Regions from separate parts of the Exiguobacterium sp. SH3S1 genome, predicted to be linked through region 2. Evidence: predicted binding sites of a transcription regulator. Region 2 holds the regulator's gene; the other holds the start of a gene.
The links. Region 2 encodes Rex, which represses fermentation and respiration genes when NADH is low (regulators of the CRP and FNR family bind a similar motif). Its sites were predicted from a motif close to TTGTGAAATATTTCACAA; they were not measured.

Region 1 (3,683 bases), on a different contig from region 2:
CTGATGGGTCTGGCTCGACTTGGTCGAAGATGCGGTAGTCAACACCAGCCGGCAAGTTTTTGATGACTTTGTCAGCAAATCCGAGTTTGACCATCATTTCGTCTGTGACGATCATTGCCCGTTTTTTCGACGTGAGCGACTGCAAGTATTGAACCGAGTTTTTCTCGAAGTAAATTTTTTCAGGGACTTTAAACCATTGCATATTCACGCGACGTCTCGCCACCTTTTTCACGTTGAGTAGATGTTTCGCCGTCACGTTCTCAGAGACGGAGTTTTTACCGTACGACCCACAACCGAGTGTGAGTGATGGTGTCATTTCGTTGTAAAGGTCACCGATACCGCCGTGTGCCGTTGGCGAGTTGACGATGATGCGGCAAGCTTTCATGCGAAGTCCGAACGCGAGGATCGCGTCGTCGTCTGTCGAGTGGATTGCGGCCGTATGACCGAGACCACCGATTTCAAGCATTTTCTCAGCGATCGCGAAGCCTTCTTCTCGTGATTGAACTTTATAAGCGCCGAGCACCGGGCTGAGCTTCTCGTGTGAGAGCAGTTCTGTCGCGCCGACTGTCTCGAGTTCAGCGATCAAGATTTTCGTGTCGGCCGGGACGCTGAGTCCAGCTTTCTCGGCGATCCATGCTGCCGGTTTCCCGACGATCTCAGGGTTGACCGCACATGTGTCTGTCTTGATGACGAGTGTTTCGAGTTTGGCTTTTTCTTCTGGTGAGCAGAAGTAGCAGCCAAGCGCTGTCATTTCACGTTTCACGTCTTCATATACTTCTTGGTCGACGATGATCGCTTGTTCTGACGCACAGATCATGCCGTTATCGAACGTTTTCGATAAGATGACGTCCGAGATGGCGCGTTTTACTTTCGCTGTCTTGTCGATATAAGCCGGGACGTTACCAGGTCCGACGCCGAGCGCTGGTTTACCTGTCGAGTAAGCCGACTTCACCATTGCCGCGCCGCCTGTTGCGAGTACCATGGCCACGCCTGGGTGGTTCATGAGTGCTTTCGTCGCGTCGAGTGACGGTTTTTCGACCCATTGGATCAAATGTTCCGGTGCACCTGCTGCGATTGCTGCGTCACGAAGGACGCGGGCCGCTGCACTTGAACATTGTTGTGCTGACGGGTGGAAGCCGAAAATGATCGGGTTACGTGTTTTGATGGCGATGATCGCTTTGAACATCGTCGTTGATGTCGGGTTCGTGACCGGTGTGACCCCGGCGACGACACCGACCGGCTCGGCGATGTATGTGATGCCGTTTTGCTCATCGTCTTCGATGACGCCGACTGTTTTCTCACCGCGAAGTGAGTTGAAAATATATTCTGTCGCAAAGATGTTTTTGATCATCTTGTCTTCAAACACACCGCGACCTGTTTCTTCAAATGCATGTTTAGCGAGTACGACGTGTTGCTCGAGTCCGGCTAACGCCATCGCTTGGACGATCGTGTCGATTTTCTCTTGGTCAAACGTCATCAACGTGTCGAGTGCCGTGTGCGCTTGCTTGACGAGCGTGTCGACCATCTGTTCTGCTGATGTTTCCACTACTGCTTTCTCTTTAACTGCCATGTTGGTTTCCTCCTCATGAATGAGAGCTGATCTTCTGACTTGATGGAGAGCACGGGATAATCGGTTTGCCTGATAAGAGTTTGTGCTTTCCTTCACATTCATAGAATACACCGTTTCATTCAATTTGTGCGTGACAACAATGTGAACTCTTTCACAATATTTTTTTGCTGTTTGAGGATAGGTCTTGATTTTTATAGATCAGCTCAGTAAAATCGTATGCGTTTTCATGAAAACAAGGACAGACCTATATGTAAACGCTTACATTATTTGTGTCGTTAGTTTGGCGGAATCGGTGTGTAAATGCTCACAGTCCGATGATTGCTCGTCCACCCCGCCTGTGGTCGTGTATAATGAAGAAAGAACCTGACTAGGAAGTGACTATGACTATGCCAAGACAAGATGCAGCCGATCAGTTTGTGAAACTGATCCCGTTAATCAGAAGAAAACTGCTCCGCCGCTCCGACCTCCCGCAAATCCCGAACTTAAATTTCTCTCACTTTCATCTATTGATGTTGATCGAGGATGAAGGCGCGGTCACGAACGGACAAATTAGTGAGACGTTATCAATTGCCCCGCCGAACGTGACGCCGCTCATCACGAAGCTCGTCGACGAAGGGTATATTACACGTGTCCCTGACGAGCGCGACCGCCGCGTCATCTGGAACCAATTAACCGACCAAGGAGAGCGCGTGCTCCTCGAGCGGCGCGACTCGTTTCGGCGCCTGTTCGAGGATCGGTTAGCGTTCCTCGATGAGGATGAGACCGACCGCTTGATCGACAGTTTAAAGACGCTGACCGAGATCGTTGAGAAGATGGACAAGAGCGAGGGATGATTTTCTCTCGTCAACGCTCGCTTCTTCTTATATAATCGACAGTGAATCTATCGAACAATGGAAAGTGAGATGACACGTAATGGGTCGTAAATGGAACAACATTAAAGAGAAAAAGGCGTCTAAAGACGCCAATACGAGTCGTATCTACGCGAAGTTCGGCCGCGAGATCTACATCGTCGCCCGCCAAGGTGAACCTGATCCGGAATTGAACCAATCGCTCAAGTTCGTCGTCGAGCGCGCGAAGACGTATAACGTCCCGAAAGCGATCATCGACCGGGCCATCGACAAAGCGAAAGGCGGCGACGAAGAGAACTTCGACGAACTCCGCTATGAGGGCTTTGGGCCGAGCGGGTCGATGCTCATCGTCGACACGCTCACGAACAACGTCAACCGGACCGCCTCTGAAGTTCGGGCCGCGTTCGGCAAGAACGGTGGTAACATGGGCGTCAGCGGGTCGGTCGCGTATATGTTCGATGCGACGGCCGTCATCGGTGTCGGCGGGATGACAGCAGACGACGTGCTCGAACTCATGATGGAGCACGATCTCGATGTCCGTGACGTCATCGAAGAAGATGAGACGGTCATCGTCTATGCCGAGCCGGAAGAATTCCATGCCGTCCAGACCGCGTTCAAAGCGGCGGGTGTGGAGACGTTCGAAGTCGCCGAGCTGACGATGCTACCGCAAAACGAAGTCGAACTCGACGAAGCGTCGAAAGAGCAATTCGAGAAACTACTCGACGTGCTCGAAGACTTAGAAGACGTTCGTCAGGTGTACCATAACGTCGAACTATGATGAAGAAGCGATAACTTTTCGAAGTTGTCGCTTTTTTTGTTTTCATGATTTGACAAGTCATAAAACGTATGTTAAATTTCAAAAGTCTTTATCGTATTAAAGTGATAACAAGAGAAAGAACTTATGATTCGAAAGGTGTTGGAACTCATGAATGCTGTATTATTAGCTGTCATTGTCTTATTTGCTCTCGCGATCAGTCGTGTCCATATCGTCTTATCGCTCATCCTCGCCGCCATCGTCGGTGGACTTGTCGGAGGACTCGGTTTCAACGACACGTTGACCGCTTTCAGCGACGGGCTTGGTGGCGGTGCCACGATCGCCCTCAGCTACGCCCTGCTCGGTGCGTTCGCCGTCGGCTTGTCAAAGACCGGCCTGCCTGACGTCCTGGCTGAACGGTTGATCAGCATGTCTGGCCGTGATGTGACCGGCAAGAGCGTCGGTCGCGTCAAAGCGTTACTGCTGTCGCTGCTGCTCTTACTCGCTATCA
Region 2 (3,683 bases):
TGTGACGAGACCCATCACATACAATATAAAGCCGTACAAGATCCAGCCCAGGGCGTCCCACCCGCGGACGAAGACGAGTCCGATGATACACGACACGTATCCCACGACGAGCAGCGTCAACGAGAAGGCAAGTCTCCGCTTGAATGGCGACTTCCAAAAGTTCAGCACGGCAATCAACAGAATTGTCGTCAACACACCGATGATGATGAGCTCATCCCCGTAGTACTCCCAAGTCATCGTTTCTCCCCCTGACGTGTGTTTGATTGGTTTCATATGAGCATGTACTTCCTTGTTGCAGAAAAAGCGTTTACGACCAATATCACTTTGAACATGTAGTTTCAGTACGACAGTTTGCGACCAAAAAGCACCGTTATGCCAACCGTGATACGTGCCAACCGACAAGGAGAAACAGTCCGATCAACACGATGGCCAAGCCCCTTTTCAAGATACTTCCAGTTTAGCGCACTCGCATTAAAAAAACACCACGTCTCATGACGTAGTGTTCACTTCTCATTCATTTGCTTCATCAAATCCATCTGTTCTTTCACCATCGCCTCTTTCTCACGTCGGAGCACACCGCGGTACGTCATGCGTGAGATCGATAAGCTGATCTCATATAGGAAGAAGAGCGGCAGCGACACCATGAGGTGCGACGTCAAATCCGGCGGCGTGATGAATGCCGCGATGACGAACAAGGCGAAGTAGGCGTACTTCCGAATTTTTGAGAGGAAGTACGGCGTCACGACACCGATGCGCGTCAAGAACATCGTCACGACCGGCAACTGGAACAACAGTCCGAACGGGATTGTCAGTTGCAACAGGAACGTGAAATAGTTCGTCGCCCCGATGATTTGCGTCAGACCGAGGTCTTGCCCGAGGTCCGTCGAGATATCGAGGACGAGCGGGAACAACCAATAGTAGGCGAATGCGAGACCGATGAGGAACAAGATAAAGATGACCGGGATATAGGCGAGCGTCCATTTTCGTTCATTCGGATGCAGACCAGGTGCGACGAACGCCCACAGTTGATACAGTAGAAATGGACCAGACGCGACGAGCCCGATGACGAGCGCCAAGTTCAAGTAAATCATGAGCGGGTCCGCGACCCCAAAGGCGTTCAGCTCGAGCCCTCGTTCGACGAGGTCCGCCTGCAGATAGGCGAGCACGTATTTGACACTCGGCAAAGCGATCAGAAAGAAGGCAAAGACGACAAATGCCGACAGCATCAGTCGTCTCCGCAGCTCTGTCAAGTGATCGGACAGTGCCCGTTCTTGATCAGGTTGATGGCTCATGGCTTACTGCTCTTTCTTCTCAATTTCTTTCTTGTCGGTCTCGTCGTGCTCTTTCATCATACCGTTCGTGGCATTTTTGAACTCACGGAGCGTCTGCCCCGCTGCCCGGCCGAACTCTGGCAATTTCTTCGGCCCGAAGAGGATGAGCGCGATGATGGCGATGACGAAAATACTGACGCCACCTGGGATACCGACGACGAGTGATGATTGTAGAAATTCCATTATTGATGGACCCCCTCAGCGGATGGATAGTGTTGCATAAAGTAAATGAGCGACTGGAGTTCGATCGACAAGTCGATATGATGGACGCGGACCGTGTCCGGTACAGTCAATCGCGCCGGCGTGAAGTTCAAGATCCCTCGAACGCCATAGCGGACCAAGTCATCGGCAACCGGCTGCGCGTAAGCGGACGGGACCGTGAGGATGGCGACATCGATTTTGTTTTGCTTCATGATTTGTTCCATCTCATCGACGTGATGAATCGGGACACCTGACATCGTCGTGCCGACTTTTGTCTCGTCTGCGTCGAACCCGACGACGATATGTGTGTTATTGTTTTTAAGGAAGTTATAGTTGACGAACGCTGTCCCGAGATGACCGACCCCGACCAAGGCGACGTTCGTGATCTCGTCTTGATTCAGCGTCTTACGGAAAAAGTCTAACAGATACTGTACGTTATAGCCATATCCCTTTTTACCGAGCGCACCGAAGTATGAGAAGTCACGGCGAATCGTTGCCGAATCGACCTTGACCGCCTCGCTCAGTTCAGCAGAAGACACACGCTGTTTCCCTGACGAATGTAGGCTTTGGATAAACCGATAGTATAGTGGCAACCGTTTGGCTGTCGCTTGCGGAATCTTTGGTTCGTTTTGACTCAACGGAAAGAGCCTCCTTTTTACGACGCGTTTCAAACGAATCTGATTTCATACACCTTGATTGTAAACGAATTCACATAAGCACTCAATGAATATACCTGAAAAGGGGAAGAAATAAAGTATACTAAACAGAGAGAAAGGGGTTTTTTCACTTGATCCTACTGCAAGTCAACAACTTATCCAAATCGTTCGGCGTCGAGCCGATTTTAGAGAATGTCAAACTAGAAATCCAAGAAGGCGAACGCGTCGCCCTCGTAGGCCGCAACGGCGCCGGCAAGTCGACGCTGTTAAAAGTCATCGCCGGCGAGTACAATTATGACTCGGGCGACATCATGAAGCCAAAAGACGTGACGATCGGCTATCTCGCCCAAGACTCGGGGTTAGAATCGAACGAGACGATGTGGAACGAGATGCTCACCGTCTTCACCGATTTGATCGAACAAGAGAAGACGCTCCGCCAGATGGAGCAAGACATGGGCTCGGAGCGGATCTTGAACGACCCGGCCGCCTACGAGCGTCTGCTCGCGGCGTATGACGAGGAGCAGCACACGTTCAAAGACCGCGGCGGCTATCAGTATGAAGCGACGATCCGCTCGATCTTGCACGGGATGCGGTTTTACCCGGACGACTTCGAACGTCGGATCGACACGCTCTCAGGCGGACAGCGGACACGTCTTGCCTTAGCGAAGATGCTCCTGCAAAGCCCGGACCTGCTCATCTTGGATGAGCCGACGAACCATTTAGACATCGAGACGCTCAGCTGGCTCGAGAAATATTTGAGCGGCTATAAAGGTGCCGTCCTCATCGTCTCCCACGACCGTTACTTCCTCGACCGCGTCGTCTCGGTCGTCTACGAGCTGTCACGCAACCGCAGCCGCCGCTTCGTCGGGAACTATACAAAGTTCCTCGAGCAGAAGGCCGCGCTTTACGAGCAAGAGAAGAAGCAGTTCGAGTCGCAACAAGAAGAGATCGCCAAGATGCAAGACTTCATCCAACGGAACATCGCCCGGGCAACGACGACGAAACGCGCCCAAAGCGTCCGCAAGCGGCTCGAGAAGATCGACCGTATGGACGTGCCGGACGGTGACGAACGGAGCGCGGTGTTGTCGTTCTCGATCAAACGTCAAAGCGGGAACGATGTGTTGAGCGGCAGCGACCTCGCCATCGGCTACGAGGAACCGATCGCACAACACTTACGTTTCCAACTGCAGCGCGGCGAGTCGGTCGCCCTCGTCGGCCCGAACGGGGTCGGCAAATCGACGCTCCTCAAAGTGTTGACGAAACAACAACCACCCCTCACCGGTGACATCCGCTACGGTACCGGCGTCGAGATCGGCTACTACGACCAGGAACAACAGAACTTGTCGGACACGAACCGCGTCATCGATGAGATTTGGAACGACTGGCCGCTCATGCGCGAGCAAGAAGTCCGCAGTCTGCTCGGCCAGTTCTTGTTCAGCGGGGACGACGTCATGAAACGCGTCCAAGAACTATCCGGCGGCGAACGGGCCCGGCT

Region 1: adhE (bifunctional acetaldehyde-CoA/alcohol dehydrogenase) is a predicted target of Rex. The motif match lies at 1,710-1,727, and genes of this name have one in related genera.

What each region holds. Positions count from the first base shown of each region.
Region 1 is NZ_SJUW01000011.1:62,689-66,371, forward strand. It holds gene adhE (bifunctional acetaldehyde-CoA/alcohol dehydrogenase) at 1-1,570, opposite strand, end outside; gene EVJ26_RS11920 (MarR family winged helix-turn-helix transcriptional regulator) at 1,957-2,403, shown strand; gene EVJ26_RS11925 (YebC/PmpR family DNA-binding transcriptional regulator) at 2,483-3,196, shown strand; gene EVJ26_RS11930 (Na+/H+ antiporter family protein) at 3,344-3,683, shown strand, end outside.
Region 2 is NZ_SJUW01000007.1:164,368-168,050, forward strand. It holds gene EVJ26_RS09875 (hypothetical protein) at 1-237, opposite strand, end outside; gene tatC (twin-arginine translocase subunit TatC) at 504-1,292, opposite strand; gene EVJ26_RS09885 (twin-arginine translocase TatA/TatE family subunit) at 1,296-1,514, opposite strand; gene EVJ26_RS09890 (redox-sensing transcriptional repressor Rex) at 1,514-2,170, opposite strand; gene EVJ26_RS09895 (ABC-F family ATP-binding cassette domain-containing protein) at 2,320-3,683, shown strand, end outside.